Regions from separate parts of the Anaerobacillus sp. MEB173 genome, predicted to be linked through region 1. Evidence: a T-box and tRNA genes for the amino acid it is inferred to sense, from the RefSeq annotation. Region 1 holds a T-box; the other holds one or more tRNA genes.
What was found. A T-box is a leader RNA that pairs with one kind of tRNA and senses whether it is charged. The one in region 1 lies ahead of pheS (phenylalanine--tRNA ligase subunit alpha), so its partner is inferred to be a tRNA-Phe.
Positions count from the first base shown of each region.

Region 2: it encodes a tRNA-Phe, which carries the amino acid that the T-box ahead of pheS (phenylalanine--tRNA ligase subunit alpha) is inferred to sense. The anticodon was not compared.

Region 1 is NZ_JBJMAU010000005.1:222,678-239,386, reverse strand. It holds gene thrS (threonine--tRNA ligase) at 1-1,596, shown strand, start outside; ribosomal protein L20 leader region at 2,029-2,152, shown strand; gene infC (translation initiation factor IF-3) at 2,212-2,715, shown strand; gene rpmI (50S ribosomal protein L35) at 2,764-2,964, shown strand; gene rplT (50S ribosomal protein L20) at 3,020-3,379, shown strand; gene ACJ2A9_RS12960 (DUF1294 domain-containing protein) at 3,453-3,725, shown strand; gene ACJ2A9_RS12955 (TVP38/TMEM64 family protein) at 3,785-4,351, shown strand; gene ACJ2A9_RS12950 (sigma-w pathway protein ysdB) at 4,403-4,792, opposite strand; gene ACJ2A9_RS12945 (dUTP diphosphatase) at 4,941-5,429, shown strand; gene ACJ2A9_RS12940 (FAD-binding oxidoreductase) at 5,616-6,995, shown strand; gene ACJ2A9_RS12935 (DctP family TRAP transporter solute-binding subunit) at 7,081-8,121, shown strand; gene ACJ2A9_RS12930 (TRAP transporter small permease) at 8,225-8,698, shown strand; gene ACJ2A9_RS12925 (TRAP transporter large permease) at 8,700-9,968, shown strand; gene ACJ2A9_RS12920 (M42 family metallopeptidase) at 10,140-11,225, shown strand; gene sspI (small acid-soluble spore protein SspI) at 11,257-11,466, opposite strand; gene ACJ2A9_RS12910 (TrmH family RNA methyltransferase) at 11,635-12,393, shown strand; T-box leader at 12,451-12,688, shown strand; gene pheS (phenylalanine--tRNA ligase subunit alpha) at 12,871-13,908, shown strand; gene pheT (phenylalanine--tRNA ligase subunit beta) at 13,922-16,348, shown strand; gene ablB (putative beta-lysine N-acetyltransferase) at 16,466-16,709, shown strand, end outside.
Region 2 is NZ_JBJMAU010000007.1:25,996-42,704, reverse strand. It holds gene walK (cell wall metabolism sensor histidine kinase WalK) at 1-1,202, opposite strand, end outside; gene yycF (response regulator YycF) at 1,206-1,910, opposite strand; gene ACJ2A9_RS14960 (peptidoglycan DD-metalloendopeptidase family protein) at 2,150-3,640, opposite strand; tRNA gene ACJ2A9_RS14955 (tRNA-Thr) at 3,927-3,999, opposite strand; tRNA gene ACJ2A9_RS14950 (tRNA-Phe) at 4,016-4,091, opposite strand; tRNA gene ACJ2A9_RS14945 (tRNA-Asp) at 4,127-4,202, opposite strand; tRNA gene ACJ2A9_RS14940 (tRNA-Met) at 4,206-4,279, opposite strand; tRNA gene ACJ2A9_RS14935 (tRNA-Glu) at 4,442-4,516, opposite strand; tRNA gene ACJ2A9_RS14930 (tRNA-Lys) at 4,532-4,607, opposite strand; gene ACJ2A9_RS14925 (adenylosuccinate synthase) at 4,978-6,264, opposite strand; gene dnaB (replicative DNA helicase) at 6,689-8,053, opposite strand; gene rplI (50S ribosomal protein L9) at 8,176-8,619, opposite strand; gene ACJ2A9_RS14910 (DHH family phosphoesterase) at 8,621-10,588, opposite strand; gene ACJ2A9_RS14905 (YybS family protein) at 10,600-11,538, opposite strand; gene ACJ2A9_RS14900 (ArnT family glycosyltransferase) at 11,830-13,275, shown strand; gene ACJ2A9_RS14895 (EamA family transporter) at 13,310-13,672, opposite strand; gene ACJ2A9_RS14890 (glycosyltransferase family 2 protein) at 13,686-14,441, opposite strand; gene rpsR (30S ribosomal protein S18) at 14,627-14,863, opposite strand; gene ssb (single-stranded DNA-binding protein) at 14,920-15,429, opposite strand; gene rpsF (30S ribosomal protein S6) at 15,453-15,740, opposite strand; gene ychF (redox-regulated ATPase YchF) at 15,916-16,709, opposite strand, start outside.

The DNA.
Region 1 (16,709 bases):
ATTGATATGCCTCATACTTTAACACCTGAAGACTTGCCTAAGATTGAAAAAGAAATGAAAAAAATCATTAACGAAAATCTGGAAATTAAGCGACGTGTTGTAACACGTGAAGAAGCATTAAAAATCTATGAAGACCTTGGCGATCATTTAAAAGTGGAATTAATTAATGACCTTCCTGAAGGTGAATTAATTACGATCTATGATCAAGGAGAATTCTTTGATCTTTGCCGTGGTCCGCACTTACCATCAACAGGAAAAATTAAAGCGATCAAATTAATGAATATCGCAGGTGCATACTGGCGCGGAAACAGCGACAATCAAATGCTTCAACGTATCTATGGAACAGCTTTTCCAAAGCAAGCTGAGCTTGATGAGTATCTCCACTTTATTGAAGAAGCACAAAAGCGCGATCACCGTAAATTAGCAAAAGAGCTTCAGCTATTCATGTTCTCTGAAGAATCACCAGGAATGCCGTTTTATTTGCCCAAAGGACAAATTGTTCGTACTGAGCTAGAGAATTTCTCACGTGAATTGCAGCGTAAAGCAGGTTACGATGAAGTTCGTACTCCATTTATGATGAACCAACGTCTATGGGAGCAATCCGGGCACTGGGATCATTACCATGAGAACATGTACTTCTCTGAAGTTGATGAAACAAAATTTGCAATGAAGCCAATGAACTGTCCGGGACATATGATGATTTTCAAAAATGAACTTCACTCATATCGCGACTTACCAATCCGTATGGCTGAATTTGGACAAGTTCACCGTCATGAGCTAAGCGGGGCATTAAATGGGATGCTTCGTGTTCGAACATTTACACAAGATGATGCGCATATTTTCGTAACACCAGGTCAGATTGAAGATGAAATTAAAGAAGTATTTGCTTTAATTGACAAAATTTACAGTACGTTTGGGTTTGATTACTCAGTTGAACTTTCAACTCGTCCGGAAAAATCAATGGGTAGCGATGAGCTATGGGAGCAGGCAGAAGGTTCACTTCGTAATGTACTAACAGATTTAGGCATTGATTATCACTTAAACGAAGGTGACGGGGCATTCTATGGTCCAAAGATTGACTTCCACATTAAAGATGCGTTAAAACGTAGTCACCAATGTGCGACAATTCAGCTTGACTTCCAAATGCCGGAGAAGTTTGATTTGACATATGTTGATGAAAATAACCAAAAGGTTCGTCCAGTTGTCATTCACCGTGCGATTTACGGTTCAATTGACCGTTTCTTTGGTATTTTAATCGAGCACTTTGCTGGAGCATTCCCAACATGGCTGGCTCCTGTACAAGCAGAGATCATTCCGGTAGCTGACATGCACTTAGACTATGCAAAAGAAGTTAAAGCAAAGCTTCTTGAAGCTGGTGTGCGTGTTCATATTGATACTCGCAATGAAAAAATGGGCTATAAAATCCGTGAAGCACAAATGCAAAAGATTCCATATGCATTAGTTCTTGGAGATAAAGAAATTGAAGAGACAGCAGTGAATGTTCGAAAATATGGAGAACAAAAATCAGAAACAGTAGGTCTTGATCAATTTATTGCTCAAATCACAGAAGAAATCGCGACACGCAGTCGTTCATAACAAATAAAAGCGTCTTGGTTAAGTAATACCAAGGCGCTTATTTGCGGGTGATAAAATTAATAATTAATAATTAATAATTTATAAATAAATTCGAAATAAGATGCTGTGTACTAGCATTATTTGTTTTGGGTATAAATCTGACGTTAGGAAGATTTGCAACCTCAACAAAGTTGAGGTGCTGGGATCAATGTTATTTTCATAGCGACAAATGCATTTTTCAGCTATGAAAATGACATTTGATCTCAGCATACCCAAAACGAATAATGCGGCAGTTTTCAGCTACCCATAAATAACCAGTAAAATAATTTTCAAAAAAGTATTGCGAAATGGTGTATTTTTCGATAAGATAAGAAAGTCATTAAGAGGATGTACAATGTTGTTGACTTGATTAACAACTTGTGTTATAGTTTTTTAGTAACTAAAAATGGGAAACAAAGCAAGCAGAAGCGCCCGCTTCTCACCTGATTGACGCAATAGGCAGTTGGCAGGTTTATGATTCAACTTTTCAGTGGAATTTTAGTGTGGGCGACGTATGCGCCGACGCTTTTTTTACGTCTAAATTATATTGCTTTGATCCGTTTTAATCCTTGGAGGTGGCTAACTATTAGTAAAGACATGATGGTCAATGAGGGCATTCGCGCCCGTGAAGTTCGTCTCATTGGTGCCAATGGAGATCAAATTGGAGTTAAATCAAAACAAGAAGCACTAGATATGGCTCAAAATGCAAATCTAGACTTAGTGATGGTTGCTCCGAATGCTAAACCGCCAGTATGCCGAATTATGGACTACGGAAAGTTTAGATATGAGCAGCAGAAGAAAGAAAAAGAAGCTCGTAAAAATCAAAAAGTCATCAATATTAAAGAGGTGCGTTTGAGCCCAACGATTGAAGACAACGATTTTCAAACGAAACTTCGTAATGCTAGAAAATTCCTTGAAAAGGGAGACAAAGTAAAAGCAGCGATCCGCTTTCGTGGACGTGCCATTACTCACTCTCAAATCGGGAAGGTAGTACTTGAGCGTTTAGCAAAAGAATGTGAGGATATTTCTACGATTGAAGCAAAACCAAAAATGGAAGGTCGTAGTATGTTCTTAATCTTAGCACCTAAAAACGAAAAGTAAGGGTCGATTAGCCCTTATTGGTATTAATTTTTGAAGGAGGAACATTCCATGCCAAAAATGAAAACTCACCGTGGCGCTGCAAAGCGTTTTAAAAGAACTGGATCTGGAAAGCTTAAACGTTCTCACGGTTTCACAAGTCACTTATTTGCAAACAAATCACAAAAGCAAAAGCGTAAGTTAAGAAAAGCTGCTATGGTTCATAGCGGAGACTTCAAACGTATTCGTTCATTATTAACGTACAAAAAATAATTCTGCTTAACAAAAACAATTTTGATTTTTGTTAAAGTTTGAGGAGGGAAACACGATGCCAAGAGTAAAAGGCGGTTATGTCGCTCGTCGTCGTCGTAAAAAGATTTTAAAGTTAGCTAAAGGTTATCATGGTTCAAAACATAGATTGTTTAAAACAGCACAAGGACAAGTAATGAAATCATTACTTTACGCTTATCGCGATCGTCGTCAAAAGAAACGCGATTTCCGTAAATTATGGATTACTCGTATCAATGCTGCTGCTCGTATGAACGGTCTTTCTTACAGCCGTTTAATGCACGGATTAAAAGTTGCAGAAATCAATGTTAACCGTAAAATGTTAGCAGATTTAGCTGTTAACGACGAAAAAGCATTTGCTGAATTAGCAGCAAAAGCTAAAGCAAGTCTTAACGCATAAGTTAAATAGTTACTAGAGAAGGTCACTCTTTTAGGAGAGTGGCCTTTATTATTTTACAAATAGGTGATTTTCTATGACAAATGCTTTTTTATTTACATATATAGTAATAGTTAATGGAATATGTATTGGAATCATGGGTGTTGATAAAGCGAAAGCCAAGAAAGGACAATGGCGAATATCTGAGGCAACGATGTTTATCTGGGCATTACTAGGAGGGGCAGCGGGGATTTATTTAGGTATGAAACTCTATCGACACAAAACAAAAAAGCTGAAATTTAAACTGTTCATGCCTCTGCTTTCTGTTGTTCAACTAGTTTTCATTGCAATAATCATAACGTCCTTTTAGAAGTCATAAAGTAGTAAAAGGAGGTGGTTAGGCTGGATGACATCTTAGACGAGGTACTTTTGTTTATTAAGCAAAGTGGCTGGCTTGCTCCGTTTTTCTTCATTCTTCTTCATATTTTACGCCAATTTCTATTTGTCCCAGTCGTGCTCATTTGTATAGTCGGTGGCTATTTATTTGGTGGTGTATATGGAACGATTTATTCCGTCATTGGCCTGACACTTACGAGTTTGATGTTTTATTTTATTGTCACATCTTTCCCGCTATGGCTAAACAAGCTAACAAAACTGAAAAGCCGTTGGTTTGGAAAGGAAGTGACATTAACACTTGGGCAAATTTCAATTTTGAGGTTATTACCATTTATGCACTTTCATCTGATCTCTCTCTGCATTATTGAACTCACTACAAATTTAAAAGAATATACAATACGATCCTTTATTACAAATATTCCTTTAGCATTTATTTATACTTCATTTGGTCATGTAATTGGCGAGTTAACGATTTATTCGATTATCGTCATGTTAATGGGGTTAGGTGCCTTGTTTTATCTATGCAGAAGAAAGTATACATTAATAAAATGGAAGACATTCTTCTCAACAACGATCGAAAAAACAAACGAACCCGTCTGAAAAAGCCGCTTAGATATCTAAGCGGCTTTAACTATTAATTTCAACTCTAAACTACTCATGGTTTTTCAAAAACTCTTTAACAGGGCTTTTCCACTCAATCGTTGCATTAGGGTAATAAATGAGGATTTCGCGTTCAATAAAGTAAAAATCTTCACGATCAAATCCTTGCAGCTTTGTTTGGTTTTTAGGCCAAATATAGATCGAGACCACTTCAAAAGCATTTTCAGTCGTCCCTAAATATTTCTCTCCTTCAAATAGCACTCCTTTATAAGTAATAAGGAAATTTTTACGAACGTTATCTTTTTCATCATGAAAATAAAATTGTTTTTTTTCATGTGCTAATTCTAATTTACGCTTCGGATTAACTAAATACTTAATCGTACAATAAACAAGAATAATAATAGCAATAATTAGTAAAAGGCGAAATAGGATCACTCCCACAACTGTACCTCCTATCGAAGAAACTATACTTATTTATATTGTATACGAAAAACGATTAAAAAAGTTTCATTCATATCAAAAATAAAAACTTTGTTGAATTTGGTATAATAAAAAATAAGATAATAAAGGTTGAGGAGAGAATAAAACAGTGAACTTAAATAAATTATTTACGATGCAAAGGATTTTAGACGAAAGAATTGTAGAAGAACATCAATTACATGGGAAAAACCTGGTTAATAAAAAAATTGTTGCTCTGCAGGTCGAAGTTGGCGAGTTGGCAAATGAAACACGCTGTTTTAAGTTTTGGAGCTTAAAACCCCCAGCAGAAGATCAAATTATTTTAGAGGAGTATGTAGACGGATTGCATTTCATTTTATCGATCGGGAATGATCTTGATTATAAGGTAACTGAGGTAGGAACAATTGAAGAGAATGGTGTCTCAGTCGTCGATCAGTTTTTGCAGGTTTTTGATTCCATCAATCAATTTTGGAAAGAACAAACAAGTGAAAGCTATGAACGATTATTTGTAAACTATGTATATTTAGGATCTTTGTTAGGCTTTACAAAAGAGAATATAGAAGAAGCATACGACGAGAAAAACAAAGTTAACCATGTGAGGCAGGATGAGGGGTATTAACATTTAATTAGGTAGACAGCAAAACAAAAAAAAATTATTATTTTACAAAAAGATACAAAATAATGGTAAAAAAAGCGCTCTCTTGATGATTCTCGGGCGCTTTTTTTCTTTTTCGACAAATTTGAATTGACTAAATTATTGAAAAATAATAGAATGAGAATGATTTATGAGAGATTAATAGTAGACATGGAGGTTACAACGTTGAGCACGATAACAGAATTGAAAAAAATAATTGCAGATGATCGAGTGACAACGAACGAGACAATTTTGGAGCAACACGGGAGAGATGAATCTTATCATACACCAAGTTTGCCTGATGTCGTTGTGTTTCCTGAAACGACTGAAGAGGTTAGTAAAATTGTTAAATATGCGAATGAAAATAGAATACCAGTTGTTCCTTTTGGACTAGGTACAAGTCTTGAAGGGCATGTCATCCCATATCAAGGTGGAATTTCAATTGATATGTCGTTAATGAACAAAGTATTAGAAGTAAGAGCTGAAGATTTTCTAGTAAAAGTTCAACCAGGTGTGACAAGATCACAGCTTAATAAAGAATTAAAAAAACATGGCTTGTTCTTTTCTGTAGATCCTGGGGCAGATGCCACGTTAGGTGGAATGGCTGCAACAAATGCGAGTGGGACAACTTCAGTCAAATACGGGATTATGCGTGATCAAGTACGGGATATGGAGGTTGTTCTCGCTGATGGTGAAGTAATTCATACGGGGGGATTAGCGGCGAAGTCATCATCAGGTTACCATCTAAACGGCTTATTTGTTGGTTCAGAAGGCACCCTAGGTATTTTTACTGAACTGACATTAAGAGTGTACGGGATCCCGGAAGTAATTATGGCAGCAAGAGCATCTTTTCCAACAGTTGAAAATGCTGTTCAAGCAGTAGTAGGAATTTTGTCTGCAGGTATTCCAATTGCCCGGGTTGAGCTTGTTGACGCACGCTCAATGAAACAGGTAAATCTTCACAGTGGCACATCTTATGATGAGAATCCGACATTATTTTTAGAATTTCATGGGAACGATGCTGGACTTAAACAAGATGTTAATTTTACAACAGAGATTGTTCATGAAGCTGGATGTCGTGATTTTAAATTTGAACTGGATTCAAAGGGCCGTGCACAGTTATGGGATGCCCGTCATGATTTAGCGTATGCCTTTATCCATGGAGCACCAGGCAAACGATTGATGGTTACCGATGTTAGTGTTCCTATTTCGGAACTAGCCGGAGCGATTGAAAATGCTCGTCAACAGATTGATAACATCGGATTAGATGGTGCTTTAGTCGGGCATGTCGGTGATGGTAATTTTCACGCATTAGTGATGATCGATTTAAGTGATGAAGAAGAGGTCAAGAAAGCACATGAATTGAATAGTCGCATTGTTGAATATGCACTAGAAAAAGGCGGAACGTGCACAGGTGAGCACGGGGTTGGTATTGGAAAAAGTAAATATCAACGAAGAGAACATGGGAATGCGATAGAAACAATGAAAGCATTGAAGCAAGCGCTTGATCCTAAAGGGATTATGAACCCTGGAAAAATTTTAGTAGACTGAGGGGGTGTTACGTTACGTTCAGTGGTAAGATATGTAGATTTTTAGATTTATAGTTTTTAAATAAAATATAAAAGGGGAGTAAATCATGAAGAAAAAGAATTTATTTTTAGTAGTAATGATATTAATCATTGGATTATTAGCAACTGCTTGTGGCGGTGGCGATCAACAATCATCAAATGAATCGGGTACAGACGATGCTGGACAAGCTGGCGGAGATGATACGGTTTATACATTACAAGCAGGACATTCACTTCCGGAAGACCATCCTTACACACTTGCATTTCAACAAATGGCTGACAATGTAAAGGAACGTACTGAAGGTCGTGTGCTTATTGAAATCTTTCCAAACAGTCAAATTGGAGCAGAACGTGAATTAACTGAAGGGTTAACGTTTGGAACTGTTGATTTAGTCGTTTCTTCAACTGCACCGGTTACGAACTTTGCACCAGAATTAGGTGTTCTTGACTTACCGTTCTTATTTAATGACCGCGAATCAGCGGTTAAAGTATTAGAAGAAACTGAAATTGGTGAAGAATTATTTGCCAGCTTAGAAAGTCAAGGAATTATCCCTTTATCATGGGGTGAGAATGGATTTAGACATATTACAAATGGAATTCGCCCAGTTGAAAAGCCAGAAGATTTAAATGGTTTAAAAATCCGTACTCAGGAAAATGAAATTCATTTAGCTGCTTTTCAGGCACTTGGAGCACAACCGACACCGATGGCATGGACAGAAGCTTTAACAGCTTTACAGCAAGGCGTAGTTGACGCTCAAGAGAATCCAGCGATTGTTGCTGATCAATTTAATCTTTTTGAAGCAAATCAGAAGTACATGACGTTAACTGGACACGTATATTCTGTAGCGATTTTTATGATGAGTCAAGATACGTATGACAAGTTACCTGAAGATCTGCGTGAAATTGTTGTAGATGAAGGACGTAAAGCTGGTTCATATGAAAGAGAACTAATTGTTGAAATGGAGCAAGAATCATTAGCAAAATTGCGTGAACAAGGAATGGAAATTATTGAAGATGTTGATGTTCAACCATTCCGTGAAGGTATTGCTGATGTTTTAGCTGGTTTTGAAAATCAAGATTTATTACAACGTATTTTAGAAGCACAATAATGGTTCACAAATGGGGGGAGATGTTCGCTCTCCCCATTTTATTTTTTTAGTAGAGAAGGGAAAAGAGATTAAGTAAAGAGATTTTTAAGAGGGTGAAAACGTTATGGGGAAAGCTATACATTATATGAATCTTTCAATCAAGTACCTATTAAATGTTATTTTAGTTACGTTAATTGTCGCTGTTTTTTGTCAGGTGCTATTTCGCTTTGTTTTAAACCAACCATTAGCTTGGACTGAAGAGCTTGCTCGATATTGTTTGGTTTGGATTACTTTTTTAGGAGCAGCCTTTGCGATGTCTAAGAAGGCTCATATTGGGATCGAGGTTTTTGTTAATCTATTACCTTCTGTATTAAGAAAGGCTTCTATCGTATTATCTACGCTCGTTTGTATAGGGTTCTTCTATATTTTAATTCAACAAGGGTTTTCGTTGTCTGAAAGATCAATGGCACAGCTTTCACCAGTATTACGACTTCCGATGGGAGCAGTTTATTCAGTAATACCAATTAGTGGCATTATTTTATCAATTAACCTTCTTCACATTACTTGGATAGAGCTTACGAAGAAGGAGGGTGTATAGTATGGCAACGCTATTATTTTTTATTCTTATTCTTTTATTTTTAATCAATGTTCCAGTTGCAATTGCACTTGGAATGTCAGCCACTTTAGTTTTTATTATTCAAGATTCTGTGCCAATTATTGCTGTTATGCAAAGGATGTTTAACTCAGTCGATTCCTTCCCATTATTAGCCATCCCATTTTTTATTTTGGCAGGTAAGCTAATGGAAAGTGGCGGGATTTCTAGACGACTGATTCACTTGGCAAATGTTATTTTTGGACGTGTCCGCGGTGGATTAGGGCTTGTTTCAATCATGGCATGTGCTTTCTTTGCAGCTATTTCAGGTTCAGCAGCAGCAACAACAGCAGCTGTCGGCTCACTACTTATACCGGCAATGGTCAAAAAGGGATATGATAAAAGTTTTGCAACCGCAATACAAGCAACAGGTGGTACTGTCGGAATTATGATTCCGCCAAGTGTTCCACTCGTGTTATTTGGGGTTATTGCCGGAGTTTCAATTAGCGATTTGTTTATCGCAGGAATTATTCCGGGACTGTTTGTTGTTGCATCATTAATGCTCCTTGTTTATTTTGTCTCTCTTGTTAAAGGATACGGTGGAGGAGAAAAGTTTGGTTTTAAGGACTTTTTATTAGCATTCAAGGATGCTTTTCTTGCCTTGTTAATGCCGGTTATTATTTTGGGCGGTATTTATGGTGGAGTCTTTACACCAACGGAGGCAGCCGTAGTCGCGGTAGTGTATGGTTTAATTGTCGGTCTGTTTATTTATCGAGAAATCAAGTGGAAAGATTTATCGGAAATCTTTTCATCATCAATTGTAATTACATCAGTGATCATGTTCATTATTGCGGGTGCATCAGCCTTTGGGTACTTTTTGACGAGGGAAAGAGTTCCGGCAAAAATGACGGAGATGATGTTAGGGGTTACAGATAATTGGATTATCGCTCTTTTAATTATCAATTTATTATTACTGGTTGTTGGAGTTTTCTTAGAGACTGCTGCAGCGATTATTATTTTAACGCCAATCCTTGTTCCAATCGCCCAAGCGATGGGGATTGATCTTGTCCACTTTGGAATTATCATGATTGTGAACTTAGCAATTGGATTTATTACACCACCCGTTGGGATTAACTTGTTTGTTGCCTCGAATATCGCAGGGACAAAGTTTGAAAGCCTGGTCCGAGCAATTATTCCGTTTATCATTATGATGATTGTCAATGTGTTAATTATTTCATTTATCCCAAGTATTAGTCTTTTCCTAGTTGGAAAATAATAGGATTTGGAGAAGGATTGAACTTACATTAGTAAGCATCAATCCTTTTTCTTTTTGGGCAGTTGTATTGTGTCCAAATTGTTTAATAAAGTGTAAATGGTTATAATAGGAATAGAAATACATAGAATGAAGTAATTTTATCACCAATATGAAACGAGGGGGCATTTACATATGGCAGAGCTTGATCATACATTACAGATGTTAAAAGAACTAACGGACGCAAATGGAATTCCGGGAAATGAGCGCGAAGCACGGGATGTTATGCGTAAATTTATTGAACCGCTTGCTGATGAAATTACAACTGACAATTTAGGTAGTTTAATTGCAAAGAAGCAGGGCTCACAAGAAGGGCCAAAAATTATGATTGCCGGCCATTTAGATGAAATTGGTTTTATGGTAACAAGTATTGATGATAAAGGATTTGTAAAGTTTCAAACAGTTGGCGGCTGGTGGGAGCAGGTTATGCTTGCACAACGTGTAACGATTATGACAAGAAAGGGAAATGTTCCCGGTGTCATAGGTTCAAAACCGCCACATATTCTTAGCCCCGAAGCACGCAAGAAGCCTGTTGATAAGAAAGATATGTTTATCGATATCGGTGCGACAAGTAAGGAAGAAGCGATGGAATTCGGAGTTCGACCAGGAGATTCAATCGTTCCAGTATGCGAATTTACGGTTATGAAAAATGAAAAAATGCTTATGGCAAAAGCGTGGGATAATCGAATTGGCTGTGCAATTGCGATTGAAGTGTTACGCCAATTAAAAGATGTGGACCATCCTAATACTGTTTATGGCGTTGGAACCGTTCAAGAGGAAGTCGGGCTTCGTGGAGCAAGGACTGCCGCACATTTGATTAAGCCAGATATTGGCTTTGGTGTTGATGTAGGAATTGCTGCTGACACTCCGGGAGTTTCTGAGAAGGAAGGTCTCGGGAAAATGGGGAAAGGCCCGCAAATTATTATGTATGATGCATCAATGGTTGCCCACAAAGGGTTACGTGATTTTGTAACAGACACTGCTGACGAACATAATATTCCGTACCAATTTGATGCAATGGCTGGAGGGGGGACCGATTCCGGAGCAATTCATTTAACTGCTAATGGGGTACCAGCATTATCAATTACGATTGCGACTCGTTACATTCATACACATGCAGCAATTCTTCATCGTGATGATTTTGAAAATGCAGTAAAGCTTATAGTAGAGGTTATTAAGAAGTTAGATCAAGATACAGTGAATAAAATTATTTTTGAATAAAGAAAAGATAAAAGCCGGGGTTGCCCGGCTTTTATCTTTGTAATCCTTTTGAAATTTGCTGAATCATTTCATTTTTATCCTGCTCATTCGCTTGTTGCCAATATACTTCAAATAGGACACCAAGACCAGGCAGCATCTTTTCTTCGCCGCTTTGGATCGCATCAGTAATCGTTGCTTCAACCTGTTGGGCATCACTACCTGAAACATTTGCTAGTATTGCATTACGTAAATTAAAACTCATGATTTAACCCTCCTTAAATAGAGATATGTTACATCCTCAACACTTTTAGTATTTGATCTTGACCGTTGGATTATGTATCCAAATGTGGTTATAATAGTTGAGGAGAATTTAGAATTTAGAATTTAAAATTTAGAATTGGCCAGGAGATTTGGCAAAGGAGCAATTTTGATGGATCGGATTGAGTCGCATAAGAATGCGCGGGTGAAGGAATGGAAGAAGCTTCACTCAAAGAAGGGCAGAGAAAATTCAGGGCGTTTTATTATTGAAGGTCCTCATCTTGTTGAGGAAGCATTAAACCATGGAATCGAAATCTTTGAAATCATTGTTACTGAAAATTTTTCAATTCCAAGCAATTGGAAGGTAGATAATATTAGGATGTATATTGTTACTGATAAGGTGATGAGTGAACTTAGTGAAACAGAAACTCCTCAAGGAGTAGCAGCAGTTTGTGAGTTATTTACATCGCGAACGTTAAATATTAAAACAGGACAATTTTTACTAATTGATGGTGTCCAAGACCCGGGAAATTTAGGGACAATGATTCGAACTGCTGATAGTGCTGGTATTAGTGCAGTTATTTTAGGGGAAGGAACTGTTGATGTATTTAATAGTAAAGTAATCCGCTCAACTCAAGGTTCACTTTTTCACCTTCCGATCATTAAGGGAAATCTTGAAGAATGGATAGGGAAATGTAAGGATGCAGGAGTTCCTGTTTTTGGAACAGCATTGAAAGGTGCGGTTTTGTACAAAGAAGTAGGCTCAATTATGGATCAGTTTGCTTTAATTGTTGGAAATGAAGGCAGCGGTGTAAAGCAAAAGTGGCTTGAGCAAACAGATCAAAATATCTATATTCCGATTTACGGGAAGGCTGAATCATTGAATGTAGCAGTGGCCACAGGTATCCTTCTTTATCATTTAAAAGGGTAATGATCTGACTTGCAACAGTCCCATTTATTCTCTATAATATATAACAATTGTATAAAGAGGAAAGTGATGATAGAGAGTAGTAACCTACTGTTCGCTATGCAGGGAGGAAATGCCTGAGACTGTAAGCATTTCTATAGTAGAAGTAGTTGAATTCACTCTGGAGCTATCGCCGGAACATAAGAATGATTTCTTATTAAGGTTGAATCGGTATAAGATTGATGCCGTTATCTAAATGAAGTGAACAATAGACTATCTATTGTTAAGTAGGGTGGTACCGCGAGTCTTCGTCCCTTGGCCTAGGGAGAGGACTCTTTTTTTATGAAAAAAAACAATAAAAAGCAATTTAGAATTAAGAATTTAGAATGTAGAATTGTCTACAGTAACTCAGAGAAGAACAACAAACTAAACAGCTTAGTAAAGGTTTTAATTCTAAATTCTACATTTTAAATTCTAAATTAATCATGGAGGGTTTGTGAAATGAAAGAACGTTTGCAGGAGTTGCAGCAGGAAGCTGTTACGTTAGTAGAAGAAGCAAATGACTTAAAACGTTTGCAGGAAATTCGCGTTGCTTATCTAGGAAAGAAGGGTCCAATTACTGAAGTTCTTCGGGGAATGGGTAAATTATCCGCGGAAGAGCGTCCTGTGATTGGACAATTAGCGAATGATGTAAGAGCCGTCATTCAAGAAAAGCTTGAAGCAAAAGAGCAGCAGTTAGAAGAAATTGAAATTGAAAAGAAACTATCTGCAGAAAGTATCGATGTGACATTACCGGGTCGTCCAGTATCACTTGGCGGACAACATACACTTTCATTGGTTGTTGAACAAATCGAAGATATTTTCATTGGAATGGGCTTTACTGTTGCTGAAGGTCCTGAAGTAGAAACGGACTACTATAATTTTGAAGCATTAAACTTACCGAAGGATCATCCGGCAAGGGATATGCAAGACTCGTTCTATATTACAAATGATTTATTATTACGTACACATACATCACCTGTTCAAGCAAGAACAATGGAGAAGTACAAGGGGCAAGGTCCAGTTAAAATTATTTGTCCGGGTAAAGTGTTCCGTCGTGATGATGATGACGCAACACATTCACATCAGTTTATGCAAGTGGAAGGTTTATATGTTGCCGAAAACGTTCGAATGAGTGATTTAAAAGGTGTACTTGAAACATTTGCAAAAAAATACTTTGGAGAAGATCGCAAAATCCGTCTGCGTCCAAGCTTCTTCCCATTTACCGAGCCATCTGTAGAAGTTGACGTATCATGTGGGATGTGCAGCGGTAAAGGCTGCCGAATTTGTAAACAAACAGGATGGATTGAAGTACTGGGAGCTGGAATGGTTCACCCGAATGTACTGGAAATGAGCGGATTTGATTCAAAGAAATATACAGGATTTGCATTTGGTATGGGAGTTGAGCGTTTGGCGATGTTAAAGTATGACATTGATGATATTCGTCATTTCTATACAAATGATTACCGATTCCTTACACAATTTCAAAGAGAAAGATAAAGGAGGAGTTTAGATGTTAGTCTCATATCGTTGGTTACAAGACTATGTAAATATATCAGATTTAACAGCTAAAGAATTAGCGGAAAGGTTAACAAGAAGTGGTATCGAAGTTGATATTGTGCACCCAATGAATAAAGGGATTAAGAATGTTGTTATCGGTCATGTCGTAGAGCGCGAGCAGCATCCTGATGCCGATAAGTTAAGCCTTTGCCAGGTTGATATTGGGGAAGAAGAGCATGTGCAAATCGTATGTGGGGCAAAGAATGTTGCTGCAGGTCAGATGGTACCTGTTGCAAAAGTAGGAGCAGTTTTACCAGGGAACTTCAAAATTAAGAAGGCAAAGCTCCGTGGTCAAGCTTCACACGGGATGATTTGTTCTTTACAAGAGCTAGGAATCGAAAGCAAGCTTGTTGCGAAAGAGTTTTCTGAAGGGATTTTTGTTTTCCCGAACGATGCTGAAGTTGGCGGGGATGCGCTTGAATTTTTAAATTTACATGATGAAGTATTGGAATTGGATCTGACACCAAACCGTGCAGATTGTTTAAGTATGATTGGGGTTGCTTATGAAGTAGGGGCAATTTTAGGTCGTGATATTAAAATTGAGGATGTAAAAGTTCCACAAGGTAACGAAGTGGCTTCAGATTATATTAGTGTAAAAGTTGAAGCGTCAGATGATAATCCATATTACGGTGCCAGAGTTATAAAAGATGTAACGATTGGACCGTCACCATTATGGTTACAAAATCGCTTAGTTGCTGCTGGTATTCGACCGATCAGTAATGTTGTCGATGTGACAAACTATGTTCTGCTTGAATATGGGCAACCATTACACGCGTTTGATTATGACCGCTTTGGTTCAAAGGAAGTTGTAGTTCGCCGTGCCCATGAAGGTGAAGAAATCGTGACACTTGATGATGCGGCAAGAAAGCTGACAAGCGAGCACTTGGTCATCACAAATGGCAAAGATCCTGTCGCTGTAGCAGGAGTGATGGGTGGTGCAACTTCAGAAGTTCAAGACGATACAAAAACCATTCTTCTTGAAGCAGCTTACTTCAAAGGAGCAACAGTACGAACAGCTTCACGTGACCTTGGGCTACGCAGTGACTCAAGCACACGTTTTGAAAAAGGAGTCGATCCAAATCGTGTAGCCAAAGCTGCTGATAGAGCAGCAACACTGATTGTTGAGCTAGCCGGTGGTACCGTCCTGGAAGGGATTGTGGAATATAACGAATTAGCTGCACAGCCACTGCCAGTTCCATTATCATTAGAACGTATTAACCGCGTATTAGGAACAGAGTTATCTCTTCACACTGTAACTGGAATCTTAAAACGTCTTCAATTTGCATATACACAAGATGGAGATACGGTAACAGTACATGTTCCAACAAGAAGACCTGACATTACAATTGAAGAGGATTTAATCGAAGAAGTCGCCAGATTGTATGGTTATGACCATATTCCAACGACATTACCTGAAGGAGTCACAACGCAAGGAAGTTTAACGGATTACCAAATGAAGCGTCGTCATGTACGTCGTTATTTAGAAGGTGCGGGACTATTCCAAGCCGTTACGTATTCATTAACGAGCTCAGCAAAAGCGAAAGGCTTAGCAAATGAATTTGCGGACATGTCGCCAGTTCGACTGGCAATGCCAATGAGTGAAGACCGCAGTACAATGAGAACAAGTCTTGTACCTCATCTTCTTGATGTACTTTCATATAATCATAATCGAAAAATTAATGATGTAGCTGTCTATGAGGTGGGGTCAATCTTCTTAACAGAGGAAGAAGCAGTGACAAAGCAACCAGAGGAGAAGGAAATGGTTGCAGGAGCATATACTGGTCTATGGCATAGTCATTTATGGCAAGGAGAAAAGAAGCCTGTTGACTTCTTTGTTGCCAAAGGGGTATTAGAAGGATTATTTGCACAATTAGGAATAGATCCAGACATTACTTTCGTTCAAAGCAAAAAGGCTGGACTTCACCCAGGAAGAACAGCACAAATTTTGTTAGGGGAGCAAGAAATTGGCTATATCGGCCAAATTCACCCATCATTACAAAAAGAATTGGATTTAAATGAAACGTATGTCTTTCAATTAGACTTAGAAACGCTTCTAACAACAGAAGTGGATCATGTCACATATGAGGCACTGCCACGATACCCGGCGATGTCACGTGATATTGCATTAGTACTCGATGAAGCAGTTGCCGCTGGTCAGGTGCAATCTGTCATCGAAGAAGCTGGAGGAAGTCTTCTAAAGCAAGTTGCGATCTTTGATTTATATCAAGGCGAGCATATGGAAGAAGGAAAGAAATCTCTCGCATTCTCGCTCACATACTTTGATCCTGAGAAGACATTAACAGATGAAGAGGTAACGAAAGTACACGAAAATGTCCTTTCTAGTCTAGCTGAAAAAGTTGGAGCTGTTCTTAGGGGATAAGCTTTTTAGTTTATAGTTGAAAGTTAAAAGTTAAGACGTGCGTGCTTTGTTGAAGCGCACGTCTTCTTTTTTGTCTTATCTGTTTTGTTTTTAGAATATGATAGGAGAAAGAGCTGTTTGACAGGGGGTTATCTTATTAAAAATCAAATTGATATTGATCCGAAAAATGAACGAATTGTTGCCTATGTGATTGAAGCACCGGAAACAGAAATTTTCCAGTTGAAAACGTTGCAACAACAACACATGCCCGGAAAAACGATAGTTTACACATTACCTGGTTATGTAAAGTATTTCCAAAAAGAAAAATATCAGTTAGAAGGACAAATTCAAGGATTTTTTAATGGACAAGATGGGATGATTG
Region 2 (16,709 bases), on a different contig from region 1:
AAAGCCTCTAAATAACTTCGTAAAGACGTTAATGGTGTCCTTAATTCATGAGAAACATTAGCAACAAACTCTCTTCGTTCTTGTTCAATTTTCTCTTGCTCTGTTACATCATGAACAACAGCAATTAATCCATTAACAGGACCATCTCCGTTTTGTATCACCGAAAACTTTGCTTCTACGATATAGTCCCGATGATCTCCACCAAAGTCGAGTAAAATAGGTTCTGTGCTTTCATAAAGTTCTTCTAATGTAATAGTGTCTGATAAATGCAGTAATCGTAAGAGAGATGCACCAAGGACGGCATCTCGATTAACGGCTAACAAATCTTCTGCTCTGTTATTCATTAAAATAATCCTACCCTCTTTATCAGTAGCAATAACACCATCTGTCATATGGGCTAACACAGAACTAAGCTTCTTTCTTTCACCTTCAGTTGTAGCATGGGCTTCTTCAAGCTTTTTCGTTAAATTATTAAAAGCCATCGCCAACTGTCCAATTTCATCATCACCATACACACGGACATTTTTTGAGTAATCACCTTTAGCCATGACCACAGCATGCTTACGCATATCAACAATCGGACGGGTGATTGTTCTTGCAAGGATAATTCCCAATAGTGCTGTAATCGTTAAGGCGATGAATGTACCTGTAGCAAAAATTTGATTGATCTGTTTTATTTGGTCATAAATCGCTTCAATGGAAGCTTCAATGTAAATCGCTCCGATAATATCATTGTTTGATTTAACAGGAACTGCCATCACTCTTACACGGTGGCCTGTTTGCGGGTCGCGTAAAATAGCTTCATCTTCTCTCCCAAGGAGCGCTCGTTTCACACGAATTTCCGTGCTTAACTGGCCAATAATATGGCGATTATTAAGGTTTGATGTACCAACAACCATTTTATTATGATCAATCACTTGAACTTCGGCTTGATCGATTGAAAAGAAATCACGTAACAATGAATGAATATCCGTTGTCAGTGAGGGAGATTGATCATCCCGTGTCTTAATCATCTCTTGCTCGACATTATAAGAGAGCAAATTGGCTCTGTCATCTAGCATTTTGAAATAATTTGTAATCAGCTGCTCTTCTAATTGACGTACAAAATAAACACCAATCACTTGCATGGCAATTAAAATGAGTAAAACATAGATCAGTACTAATTTTACATGGATCGATTTAAAGAAACCGACTTTCTTCATTACTTAGCTCTCCTCATGATGCCGTAAATAATAGCCAACACCTCTGCGTGTAATTATCCATGTCGGATGACTAGGGTTGTCTTCAACTTTTTCCCGTAGCCTTCTCACCGTTACATCAACAGTTCTTACATCACCAAAATAATCATAGCCCCATACTGCTTGCAGTAAATGCTCTCGTGTCATCACTTGACCAATATGCTTTGCCAAGTAATGAACCAGTTCAAATTCACGATGAGTTAACTCAATCGCTTGTCCTCTCTTCAAAACAAGATATGCATCTGGCTGGATCACTAATGATCCGATAACAATTTCTGTACTCTCTGATTCTTGCTCTTCTGTATTCTTACTATGACGACGTAAATTTGCTTTTACCCTTGCAATTAATTCCCTTGTACTGAATGGCTTTGTCACGTAATCATCCGCACCTAGCTCCAGACCAAGAACTTTGTCAATTTCGGAGTCTTTTGCTGTTAGCATAATAATCGGCATATCATATTTCTTCCGTACTTCACGACATACTTCCATTCCGTCTTTTTGTGGAAGCATAATATCAAGAAGAATTAAATCAGGTGTTTCTTGTTCAACTTTCTTTATGGCTTCGACACCATCATACGCACACTCTACTTGAAATCCTTCTTTTTCTAAACTGAATTTTAAAATATCAGCAATAGGCTGCTCATCATCAACAACAAGAATTTTCTTATCCACCCAAACTCGCTCCTTCTATTGAGTATCTATTTATATAAAAGCTACTTTTTGAAATTAAAATGCTTTTTACATTTTACATTTTTAATTTTACATTTTCACATGTCTTACTCTAACATTTTATCATACGTTCCTCTACTTACCTGCTTTTGCGGCAAAATCAAATCTATAAAGTTATGGAAATAAAAATCCTTTAGCTCGAAAAAGGAGATGTCTCTTGAGTGACATCCCCTTCTTGAATACTATCTATTTAAATAATCCATTGGGTTTTTGAGATTACCATCTTTATAGACTTCGAAGTGCAGATGAACACCAGTAGAATTCCCTGTTGAACCCATCACTCCAATTTTTTGACCTGAACCTACTGTGTCGCCTACATTGATATCAATTGAACTTAAGTGGGCATAGACCGTGCTGTAACCATTGTTATGATTAATAATCACTTTGTTTCCATAACCACCATCCCAGCCAGCAAATGAAACCGTCCCATTATCTGCTGCTAGTATATTGTGATTACTTGGTCTAGCAATATCAATCCCTTTATGAAAACGTCCCCATCTCGTCCCTTGATAGCTTGAAATATAGCCACCTACTGCCGGCCATGAAAATTGTCCAGTTCCACGAGATGTAGATTCTTTCGTTCCTTTAATTACAATTTTGTTCACGGGTTCTATAGTAATTTCTTCTTCTATCACACTTTTCTTGACAATTCGTCCATTTTCTTTAATGATTTCATATGTTACGGTTCTTTCCCCAGGTGAACCCTTTTGTTCTACTTTCGTATCCCCTTTCCACATTGTTGCATCTTCTTTCGTTTCAGTTTGGAAAGGAATCTCTTCTTTTGCCGTTTTCTTTTCTTCAACGATAACATAAACATAAGGTTCATAGTCTGTTACATTAATTTCATCACCAATTTGCAGTAATGTTCCTTCTGTAATCGTTGGATTAATCGCTAATACTTCAGCGACTGATAGTTGATATTGTTCAGCAATTGAACCTAACACATCACCTGGTTGTACAACGTGAATTTTGTCTTCTAACGTTCCGAGGGTTAATTGTTTCACCGCTTTATCAACGGTTAAAATATCTTCAACTTTTGCAACATCCTCTTTGTATGTAATCTCCTCTGAGAGACGCACATCACTAATAACTGATTCACCTGGCTTAGGTAAAGATTGTTCATTTTCATCAATCTCTACTTTATTTTCCAGTGACTCTAACACTGTCTCTGAAACGTATTTTTGCTTTAATTTAGCTATTGCCTCTTCTGCTTCTTCTTCACTACTAATGTGACCTACTATTTTATTACCAACAGATAGAACAATAGATTCGACCATCACTGATAATTGATCCTCTAATAGTTCAAGTGTTTGGCTGTTTTTAGTTCGTACTTGGAAAACCTTCTCTGGCACAACTTCTAGTTGTTCACCAATAACATAAGTAAAGCCCTCTTCATCCACTTCATTTTCTACTTCTTTTATCTTCTTCTCAACAACTCGATCAATTAGCTGTAATGAGTCGACACTACCAATTTGATCTCCATCAATATAAACATGATAGACTGTTTCAATTCCATTTATTTTCGGGTTATCTGCTAAACCTGCCCCTGAAAATAGTAATACTGCACAAGCTGTCGATCCTGCTGCAAGTTTCTTATTTTTAACTAAGCTAGTTAATTTATTTATACAGTTTGATACTACCTTTGAGGCGATCTTTTCAATGATTAAACGCATCGCTCTCCTCCTATAACCTTTTACATTTATTAAAAAAACTATGACACTTTTGCTAGTCACGTATTCTATTATAATAAAAATTTTAGTTATTCGATGAATTGACGTACAAATTTCCCAAAATCGACACAATTCAACACCTTTACTATTTTAGCACATGATTTGATGAAAGTACCATGTAATCTAAAAATATGGTAAAGATGGACTAAACTTCTTCAATTTTTTTCAAAAAAAATAGCCAGTCATTATATGACGGCTTCTCGTTTCTTATGAATAAATAAATGAAAAATGCCGGCCAGAGGACTTGAACCCCCAACCTACTGATTACAAGTCAGTTGCTCTACCAATTGAGCTAGGCCGGCAAATAATCAATATAAATGGTGGCTCGAGACGGAATCGAACCGCCGACACGAGGATTTTCAGTCCTCTGCTCTACCGACTGAGCTATCGAGCCTTATTTAGTTTAGAGTTTAAACTTATAAAAACAAATGGCGGACCCGACCGGGATCGAACCGGCGATCTCCTGCGTGACAGGCAGGCATGTTAACCGCTACACCACGGGTCCAGATTGCGGGGATAGGATTTGAACCTATGACCTTCGGGTTATGAGCCCGACGAGCTACCGAACTGCTCCACCCCGCGACGTTATAAAGTTACTGGACGATGTCTTGCTCTGAAGTCAGTTACACTGTTTCTTCCTCTACAAGTATCGCTTTGTTGCTTGCTGCGTCGAAACAACTCGAAGTACATTCAATGATGTAATGCTCGTTGCTCCACCTCGCGAACGTAATAAATTGATTTTATTGGTGACCCGTACGGGATTCGAACCCGTGTTACCGCCGTGAAAGGGCGGTGTCTTAACCGCTTGACCAACGGGCCACTTCTTGAAAGAAATGGTGAGCCATGAAGGATTCGAACCTTCGACCCTCTGATTAAAAGTCAGATGCTCTACCGACTGAGCTAATGGCTCGTAGTTTATTCAATGATGCTTCTCATGAAGCTTACGGACGATGTTTCGCTCCGTGGTCTTACCTGTTTCTTCCTCTACCAGTATCGCTCCGTCGCTTGCTGTGTCGAAACAACTCGTAGTTTCCCAATGCTGTTTCGCTCGTGACTGAGCTAATGGCTCGTAGTTGTAATGTGTTGTCTTAACGACAAGATTAATAATAACATGTCCAAAGATTAGATGCAAGTGTTTTTAAAAACTTTTTTAGTTTAGAGTTGAGAATGTAGAGTTTAGAATTGTTCGTTAGCATTTCGAAGGGGCTCTTAAACCTCGATGATACTCCCCCAAAAAACAACTCTACACTCTAAACTCTACACTCTAAACTAATATGTTTTTACGCAAATACCCCACGAACAAGGTTTGTTTGATTACGATCTGGTCCAACAGAGAAAACCGATAATGGAATACCTGTTAATTGCGATACACGCTCAATGTAATGACGTGCATTTTCAGGAAGCTCATGTAATGATTTCACTCCTGTAATGTCTTCCGTCCAACCAGGAAGCTCTTCATAAACTGGCTCACATTGTGCCAATACTTTTAAGCTTGCTGGAAACTCTTTAATGATTTCTCCGTTGTATTTGTATGCAGTACATATCTTTAACGTTTCGATCCCAGTTAATACATCAATTGAGTTTAAAGATAAATCTGTAATTCCACTCACGCGGCGAGCATGACGAACTACAACGCTATCAAACCAACCAACACGGCGTGGTCTTCCAGTAGTTGTACCGTACTCATTTCCCACTTCACGGATACGATCACCAATTTCATTATGAAGTTCCGTTGGGAATGGGCCATCACCTACACGAGTTGTATATGCTTTACTTACACCAACGACATGGTTAATTTTTGAAGGTCCAACACCTGAACCAATTGTTACTCCACCTGCAATCGGGTTAGAAGACGTTACAAACGGGTATGTACCTTGGTCAATATCAAGCATTACCCCTTGTGCACCTTCAAATAATACACGACGCCCTTCGTCAATCGCATCGTTAAGAACAACAGATGTATCAACAACGTATTGTGCAATTTGCTGACCATACTCATAATATTCATCTAAAATTTCTTCTTTAGTGAACCCTTCTGCATCGTACATTCTTTCAAGTAGACGGTTCTTCTCATTTAAATTACGCTCCAATTTTTGCTCGAATTCTTCTTTATCAAGAAGATCAGCGATTCGAATTCCAATACGGGCAGCTTTGTCCATATAAGCTGGTCCGATACCTTTCTTCGTTGTACCAATTTTGTTAGCGCCTTTGCTCTCTTCTTCTACAATATCCAATTTCAAATGATATGGAAGAATCACATGAGCACGGTTACTAATACGAAGGTTGCTCGTATCAACACCATGATCGTGTAAATATTTTAATTCTTCAACTAATGCTTTCGGATCAATAACCATTCCATTACCGATCACGCAAATTTTATCTTTATAAAAAATACCAGACGGGATTAAATGTAATTTATACTTTTTGCCACCGAAGACGATTGTGTGCCCTGCGTTGTTACCGCCTTGATAACGAGCTACTACTTCCGCTTTTTCTGATAAATAATCTGTAATTTTCCCTTTACCTTCGTCACCCCATTGGGTTCCTACTACGACAACTGATGACATTTGGCGCACCTCCAGGATCATAATGACACAATACACTTGTGCATTATCCATGTTTTAAAATTTTAATATTAATCATCATTTCTTTAACAACAATCATTGTTGTTTCAACGACATTAGTGTATGTAAAAATTCCTGTTTTTAAAAAGAATAATGTCTGAAACCATTTATTAGTGTACCAAATATTCTAAAAAAAAGTCAATAAAACCCGAACATTTTTTGTTTTTTATTAATACTATGTTCGTTAAAAGAAAGTTTAGAGTTTAGAGTGAAGACCATTGTCAGTAATACAAAGAAGGCGTCCTAGAAAATGCTTTCAATCAACTCTAAATTCTACACTCTAAACTCTAAACTAAAAAAATCCCCCTAGCTTTATTTGCTAGAAGGAATCATTTGGTGTGTAAAACTTTCAACTTTCAACTGTTTTTTACGCTCCTGGTGGCATACTGCTTTCGTCGTGACGCCGTTCAAGATTGACGAACTTATTGTATTCTTTTACGAACGCTAATTCAACAGTGCCAACTGGACCATTACGTTGTTTAGCGATGATGATTTCGATAATGTTTTGATTCTCTGTTTCTTTATCGTAATAATCGTCACGGTATAGAAAGGCAACAATATCGGCATCCTGCTCGATACTTCCTGATTCACGAATATCGGACATCATTGGTCGTTTGTCCTGTCTTGATTCAACTCCACGTGAAAGCTGTGACAAAGCAATAACCGGAACTTCTAATTCTCTCGCTAAAGCTTTTAATGATCTAGAAATCTCTGAAACTTCCTGCTGACGGTTTTCACCGCTTCGGCCATTACCGCGAATTAATTGCAAGTAATCAATCAGAATCATTCCAAGACCTTTTTCCTGCTTGAGACGACGGCATTTGGCACGGATATCATTTACTCGAATACCGGGTGTATCGTCAATGTAGATTCCGGCTTTCGAAAGACTGCCCATTGCCATCGTTAATCTTGTCCAGTCTTCTTCTTGCAATTGTCCAGTACGCATTCGCTGTGCATCAATATTTCCTTCCGCACAAAGCATACGAGTGACGAGTTGGGCTGCACCCATCTCTAAACTAAATATCGCGACATTCTCGTCCGTTTTCGTTGCTACATTTTGCGCAATATTTAATGCAAAGGCTGTTTTCCCGACCGATGGACGAGCAGCAACAATGATTAAATCATTGCGCTGGAATCCCGCTGTCATACGGTCTAACTCGATAAAACCAGTCGGAATCCCTGTAATATCACCTTGACGGTTTTGGAGCATCTCTATATTATCGTACGTCTCTACGAGTACATCTTTAATTGATATAAAAGCACTGGTATTTTTTCTGTGGGCAACTTCAAGAATCGTTTTTTCGGCATCGTTGAGAATTGAATCTACTTCTTCTTCAGCTGTATAACTATCAGCAGCAATCGTTGTTGCCACTCTGATTAAACGACGCAACGTTGATTTCTCCTCAACGATTTGACAGTAATAATCAATATTTGCAGCTGTAGGAACGGCATTGGCTACATCACTTAAGTACGATACTCCACCGATTTCTTCTAACCACTTTCGGTCTTGAAGCTCAGCTGTTACCGTAATTAGATCTACCGGTTCCCCTTTTTCCGCCAAATCTAGCATAACTGTATAGATTTTTTGATGAGCGGCACGATAAAAGTCTTCAGGAGCCAGTCTCTCTGAAGCTGTTACGATCGCTTGTTCTTCCAGGAAAATAGCGCCAATTACCGCCTGCTCTGCTTCGATATTCTGCGGGGGCGTACGGTCTGCGTATAAATCACTCATGCTACCTTCCTCCCTCTCCTCATAATCTAACACATGTTTTCTATTCTACTATGAAAAAGCAAAACAACACACAATCAATATTTAACAGTAAATATCTTGTGTGTTGTTATTGACTTTAACTTTTACTCCTCTACAACATGGACTTTAACAGTTGCAGTTACTTCTGGGTGAAGCTTAATTGGAACATTTGTATAACCAAGTGCACGAATTGGCTCATCTAGCATAATTTTTCTTTTATCAACTTTCTTTTTCATTTTCTTTAAAGTCTCTGCAATTTGTTTCGTTGAGATTGCTCCAAATAAGCGCCCGCCTTCACCAGACTTCGCTCTCACTTCAACCGTCAGGCTCTCTAGCTCTTCTTTATAACGCTTTGCTTCTTCTAATTCTTCAGCAGCTTTTTTCTCTTCACTTTGCTTCTTTACCTCTAACGTTTTTACATTACCCTTTGATGCCTCGACAGCTAGATTATTAGGAAAAAGATAATTCCTTGCATAACCTTCAGATACGTTTTTGATTTCACCTTTTTTTCCTTTTCCTTTTACATCTTGTTGAAAAATAACCTTCATATTACTCTTCTCCTCCTTTAAGGTAATCATCAATAATCTCTTTTAACATGTCTTCCGCTTCAACAATCGATATGCCTTTAATTTGGGTTGCCGCATGTGTCAAATGCCCTCCACCTTGAAGAGCCTCCATAATTACTTGCACATTCACCTCGCCTAATGAGCGAGCACTAATTCCTATTTTGCCGTCTTTTCGTTTTGAAATAACAAACGATGCAATCACATCATTCATTGTAAGCAAGGTATCGGCAGCTTGCGCAATTAACACTTGGTCATAGCATTTATCCGGGTGCCCTTTAGCAATGGCGATACCACCTTTGTAAATTGTTGCACTTTCAATTAGCTTTGATCGCTTCACATATTGCTCTATATCTTCTTTTAATAGTTTTTGGACTAAAGTAGTATCTGCACCTTGAGATCTTAAATAAGAAGCCGCATCAAATGTTCGCGCTCCTGTACGGAGGGCAAAACTTTTTGTATCAACGATGATCCCGGCTAACAGGGCGGTTGATTCCAAAATATCCATTTTTATTCGGTTTGGTTGGTATTCAAGCAATTCAGTCACTAATTCTGCAGTTGATGAAGCATACGGTTCCATATAGACAAGCACAGGGTCAGTAATAAATTCCTCGCCACGTCGATGATGATCGATAACGACAACACGCTCAACTTTTTTCAGCAAACGCGGCTCAATTACTAGTGACGGAATATGTGTATCAACGACAACGAGTAACGTTCGGTCAGTCATCTCTTCCAGTGCTTCTTCGGGTGTAATAAAGTGAGCCCATAACCGGTCATGCTTCTCAACTTCATCCATGAGTTTTTGAACACCGGAATTAAGCTCATTTTTATCGAGAATAATATAGCCCTCTTTTCCATTTGCTTCAGCAACCTTAAATATCCCAATTGCCGCACCGATTGCATCCATATCAGGATTTTTATGTCCCATTATTACGACTCGATCACTTTCGTTTACAAAATCCCGCAGTGCATGAGAGATTACCCTGGCCCGGACACGGGTTCTTTTTTCAACAGCATTAGATTTCCCGCCATAAAAACGCACCTTGCCCGTTTTATGCTTAATAGCTACTTGATCTCCGCCACGTCCAAGGGCTAAATCTAAGCTGGACTGTGCCAAAGCTCCTAATTCTCTTAACGAAGATTCACCGCTTCCAATTCCAATACTTAATGTTAACGGAATTTTCTCTTTCCCGGTTGACTCTCTTATTTCGTCTAAAATATCAAATTTTGTTTCCTCGACAAGCTCAAGTGTCCGTTGGTTAAAAATCGCAATAAAGCGGTCTGAAGATGTTCTTCTAAGAAGAATATCATGCTTTTGCGCCCACCTATTTAAAGATGATGTAACTTGACTTACGAGCTTACTAAGAATTTGATCGTCCATTCCTTGTGTTACTTCATCATAATTATCTAAATATATAAATCCAATGACTTGCTGTTCTTCTTCATAAAGCCTTTTTATTTTTTCCTGATCCGTTACATCAAAGAAATAAACGATTCCCTCTTCTCTTTGAAAGCTAAGCAGATATTTATGATCATTAATCGTAATAATTCTTTTCTTTTCTTTGCTTTCCAGAGCTGTAGTAAGCTCTTTTGAAATCTTTTCTAGAGGGTGTCCTAATAAGTCATTATTAATAAATGACGTCATATAAGGATTTACCCACTCAATAGCCGAATTCTCATTATAAAGAACAACCCCGAACGGTAACTTCAAAAAGGTGTCTTCCCCGGACTTATGAATTCGATGGGACAATGTCGCGATATAATCCTCTAAATCATGGATAAATGAGGCTTTTGCTTGAAGTGCATAAATTAATAATAGCCCTAACAGAAAAAAACCTAATAAGCCGATTATCCATTGGTAATAGGTTAAAACTGCAATAGATAATGTTGCCAATACAAATAAGGCAATCACATGATAACCATGCCAGCGTTTCAATAAGAACTTTGGCATTATTTCAACTCCTACTTCTCTTGTGTATTCATCCGCTTACGTAAATCAAATCCTAAATCAATTATACCTAAGATTCGAACAAGATAAAGAACAAATGGGAAAATAAATCCTGCAATTACGATACTGATAGGTAATGCTTTTGCAATTTGCTTATGATGGCAGTAAAAGAAGATGAGCGATAAACCTTGGATCGTCATAATTAGCTCTAATATCGGAAAGAGATTCCAAACAATAAGATAGAGTGACGTTCCTTCCTCAACACCAAAGATAACAAACAAGGTAACAATCAAGTAATACCAAAGAAATGATTTTGGGAACATCCAATTACGAAATGGTTTAAACCCTTCCACATCATGACCTAAACGGGTTACAACGATTTTGGCGATCAACTGAATGATCAGTGCGAACGTAACTCCTGTTAAAATAATCATGCTTGGTGTTAGATCATCAATACGTTCAATCAATGTAATAAATGATTCGAGCTGATCTGTATTTTCTTGACCGATTCCAATTAACATATTTTCTGCGGTTTGTACGGATTGCAGCATCATCTCTTGAATGGCTCTTATCGGATGGATATCAAAAAGAACGATACTCCCCGCAAAATATAGAATAAGGTTAGCCATATACGTCAAACTTCCACCTAACAATACAGTAAAGGCGTTTTTCTTTCTCCTGTACAGTTCACCAACAACGATCCCACCTGTGCCAAATAGAAATGTTAACGGTAAAACAATAACCCCGCCGATAATAAATGAAACAAAAAATGTAACCACTAATAGTGAGAGCCCGGACTTTAAACCATGCCGTAATACATAAATGATAAAAGGAATCGGCAATAGCCAAATAACGATTGACCCCACAATCGGAACATATAATGTTAAAAAAAGAATAATTGCAAACAGAGCAGCGATTATTGCTCCCTCTGTTAACTTTCTTGTTTCTCTCACTCTTCCACCTCTTCTCAACTTCTCTCTAGTTCAAGAGAAAGTTGCCCTTCTAATAACTATATGCTTCTAACTTCTTTATCGGAAAAAAGCAGGCATTATAAACTCCAAGTTTCAAAAACAGCCTATTTTCCTATTTGTTTCTTTTGCAACTGTAAAAAGAATATCATATTTCTATACTAAACAAAAAATAAAAAGGCGGCAACAATTGGTATAAAGCATAACTATTTCGATTTTTTCAGCTGATTTTGGAAATAATAAATAAATAGTACATAACCTTTAGGAGTCCTATTTATGAAGCCCTTACGTTCATCCGAAAAAGTAATTCTCATAATTTTATTATTATTCATCTTCTCATTAAGGCTGCCTTATCTCTCTCATTCTCCTTTTGAAATCGGAGAGTCCTGGCGACAAAGCGATACTGAATCAATGGCTCGTAATTTTGTTGAGGATCGGTTTAATATCCTCTATCCACAATTGAACTATGATGGTGTCCCACCAAATTATGCACAACTTGAATTCCAAATTACAACTTTTCTTATCGCAATCCTTTATAAACTATTTGGATTCCATTATGAAATAGCAAGACTAATTCCGCTCTTATTTTTTACTGGGTCAGCATATTTCCTGTTTTACATCGTAAAAAGGTTTTACTCCATGAATATGGCGTGGATAACCACATTGCTCTATTCGATTTTTCCGTTAAACCTTTATTTCTCAAGAGCGATTATGCCAGAGGCTGCAGCTCTTTTCTTTTTTTTAGGTGCTTTCTACTTCTTTTGTCAATGGATCATCGAAGAGAAAAATTGGGCCATTATCGCAGCTGCTTTTATGACAGCAATAGCGATTTCTATTAAAGTTCCAACGATTTTTGCAGGGATCCCGATGCTTATCATGAGCATCATGAAATATAAACAAAACGTTTTTAGAACATGGCAGCTGTGGATATTTGCCGCCATTTCACTACTGCCACCACTTATTTATTTTAAGTGGCTAGAATCAGTGGCCGAATTTAACTTTGTAAGTGGAATAGGGACAAAGCATATTATTCCTAAATTCACCACAGCTCTTTTTACACCTGAGGCATTAGACTTTTTTCAGACGTATTTACCGAAATCTTTTACTCTCATTTGCCTTAGCTTATTTCTAATCGGAGTTTTCATGACAAATTGGAAGGTTGAGTATCCAATCGTATTACTTTTACTTGCTTTCATTTTAGAAATGGTAACGATCGTTGCCGTCATTCAATTTAACTATTACCTTGTTTTTATTAGTCCAGTTATAGCGATCTTTGCTGCCAAGCCATTAGCTTATTGTTTCAGATGGGTAGGTGGTTTTGTTCCCTTTATTATGCTGATGACAATCATCAGTATTGTTAGTTTTTCAGAAGTGAAACCATACTTTGAAGAGAAAGCTGGCTTAGTTAAACAAGCAGAGGTCGTGAAACAATATACAGAAGATGATGATTTAATTGTAATCGGAACCTTTTCACCCGAACTTTTAAATGCCAGTTCCAGGAAAGGCTGGAGGGCTAACATTAATTATTATGATTACATTCCGAAAGGTCCTGAGGAGGAGTTAAAGTATTTTGTTTCACATGGAGCAAGATATTTTTTTCCAGTGAAAGGATATATTTACGGAGATACGGATCATTCTTATCGAAACTATTTAGAGAAACATTATAAAAAGATTAACGTTATTATTAATGATAGTGATTATTCTTTTTTCCAGTTACAGTAATCAAAAAGGGGATGTCATAAGTGACAACCCCTTTTTATTTGTTCAAAAGAATAACTCCAATAATGATAAAAATATTACCGATAACTTTCATTGTTGTGAAAGATTCATTGAATAAAAAGTAAGAAAGAATAATGACATTAATGTAACCGAGACTTACCATTGGGTAGGCATAGCTAAGTTCTGATTTTGTTAATACCTTAACCCACAATAAAAAGCTTGAACCAAAAAAAACGAGCCCCAGCATGATTTCTGGGGTTTTCATAATACGAACAAGGTCATAAAAAATGGTATGTAAGCCAAACGATAATGACCCTAATTTATTTGCGCCAATTTTAAGTATAACTTGCCCAATTGAACCCAATAAGACCGAAACAAGAATTATGATAAGGTTAGTCATACAATTTCCTTTCTTAATTTAATCGAGGTGGTTTTTTCACTTTTGATAATAATGTAAAATAACCTGTAATTGTCTTTACTACATTCATCTTACTAGGTGTTTCTTTCAAATGATATTCTAAAACAAGAGGATACTCCCCTACTTTGATTCCAATCTTACTAAAACGGGCCAGCAATTCCACCATACACTCAAATCCATTAGACGTTATTACTTTTCCATTATAAAGGTTGAACGCTTTCCTAAGGTATTGAATTCGATATGCTCGGTAACCGCTCGAATAATCATTAACATTTGCAATTGGAAAAAACACTTTAAAAAACAGTTTTGCTCCGCGGCTATACAACTTTCTTAATGGTGATAGACCAACCTCTATTCCACCTTCGGTAAATCTAGAAGCAATCACGACATCCAACTTCTCTTTTTCTAACTTCGAAACTATCGATGGAATAATATTCGGGTTATGGGTATTATCAGCATCTAGGGTAACAACTATGTCATCATCACCATAACCATGCAAAATATGAGTAAATAAAGTTTTCATTGCTTCACCAAGCCCTTTATTTTGCTCATGATCAATGTATGTAATAAACGGATAATTAGTCGAATAGTGGTCAAGTACTTGCTTTGTCCGATCTGTGCTACCATCATTGACAATGACAACTTCCAACGGCTTAGTCATATATCTTCTTACATTGATTAATTTATCTAATAACTTTGGCAGACCTATTTCCTCATTATAAGCTGGTAATGCAACAATAATGCTGTTCATAATTTCCACCCTTTAGGATTCTAACTAGCTCACTTTATACGAAATGCTAAACGAAATAGTAATAGTTACTCATACCTTTTCCAAAGCCACCTTTTTTTATTCAATACACCATTCTTTGATTCTGCTGCAAAACACCATACAAAAAAGCAGCAAGGTTTTAACCCTTGCTGCCTCAATATAAGTGATTATTCACCACTTACATATGGTAACAATGCAATTTGACGAGCACGCTTGATTGCAGTTGTTAATTGACGTTGGTACTTAGCAGAAGTCCCTGTTACACGACGAGGTAAAATTTTACCACGTTCAGAAACGAACTTCTTAAGTAAGTCAACGTTTTTATAGTCGATCTTTTTGATCTTGTTTACTGTAAAGTAACATACTTTACGACGCTTTGGTCCACGACGACGTCCACCAGCCATGTTGAAAGCCCCCTTTCATCTTTTTTATTTATTATATCGCACGTATTGTATCGTTTTTAAAATGGTAAATCATCATCTGAAATGTCAATTGGTTTACCATCACTAGCGAAAGGGTCTTCGTCAAACCGAGAGTTATTGTTCCGATTTGGACCAGGATTTTGACTCCTAAATCCATTATCATTCATTGGGCCTGGAGGATTTCCGTAAAAATCGCCACCTTGGTTGCCGCCACCAGATCCACCAGCACTTCTAGGCTCCAAGAACTGAACACTATCGGCTACAACTTCAGTAACAAACACTTTACGTCCTTCATTGTTGTCATAATTTCTCGTTTGTAAGCGTCCATCAACGCCTGCTAAACTACCTTTTTTCAAGTAGTTCGCCACGTTTTCAGCTGGCTTACGCCAAACTACAACATTAATAAAATCTGCTTCACGATCTCCTTGCTGATTAGAAAAAGGTCGATTCACTGCGAGTGTAAATGTAGCTACTGCAACTCCATTTGCAGTAAACCGCAATTCCGGATCTCTCGTTAATCGCCCAACTAGAACAACGCGGTTTAACATCAGTACCCCTCCCCTGTTACATATTATTCTTCGTCTTTCGTTACTAAATGACGAATGATATCTTCGTTAATCTTAACTAGACGATCAAACTCAGCGATTGCAGCTGGATTTGAATTTACGTTAAGAAGCATATAGAAACCTTCACGGAAATCATTAATTTCGTATGCTAAACGACGTTTACCCATTTCTGTTGCCTTTTCGATTTCAGCTCCGTTAGATGTTAAAACGTTATTAAAACGCTCAACTACTTCCTTTGTAGCTGCTTCTTCAAGGTTTGGGCGGATAATGTACATAATTTCGTACTTACGCATTCCAAGTCACCTCCTTTTGGTCTAAGCGGCTCCTGATTTCAGGAGCAAGGAGCAAATAATTAACGGTGTGTTAATTACTCGCATTATCAGATTATAACAGACTGTATAAAACAAAACAAGCTAAATTTCGCATTTGTTCTATGATACATTAATTAGAAGTGCTGCCATTACTATTTTATACGTTAAATCTAAAATGAATAATGTCGCCGTCATTTACGACATACTCTTTACCTTCAAGGCGAACTTTCCCTTTTTCTTTGGCCGCAGCCATTGATCCTGCTTCGATTAAATCATCATAAGAAACGATCTCAGCCCGAATAAATCCGCGCTCAAAATCTGTATGAATGACACCTGCCGCTTGCGGAGCCTTTGTCCCTTGGCGAATTGTCCAAGCTCGTACTTCCTGGACCCCAGCTGTAAAGTACGTAGCTAGTCCAAGTAAATGGTAAGCTGCCCGAATTAACTGATCTAATCCTGACTCTTTAATCCCTAGTTCTTCTAAGAACATCGCCTTCTCATCGCCTTCTAGTTCAGCGATTTCTTCTTCGATCTTTGCGCAAACAACAATAACCTCAGAATTTTCTCCTGCAGCAAATTCACGTACCTTCTGAACGAGTGGATTATTGTCAGCATCTAATAATCCATCTTCACTGACATTTGCTACATAAAGAACTGGCTTCATCGTTAATAAGTGCATACCTTGTACAATTTTCTTTTCTTCATCTGTTAAATCAACACTGCGGGCAGGCTTTTCATTTTCAAATGCTTCTTTTAGTTTGACAAGCACTTCATGCTCTGCCATTGCCTCTTTATCCTTTTGCTTCATTAGTTTCGCAACACGATCGATTCGTTTTTCCACTGACTCTAAGTCAGCAAGAATCAGCTCTAAATTAATAACTTCAATATCCGAAATTGGATCGACTTTCCCAGCAACATGGGTGATGTTCTCATCTTCAAAACAACGGACAA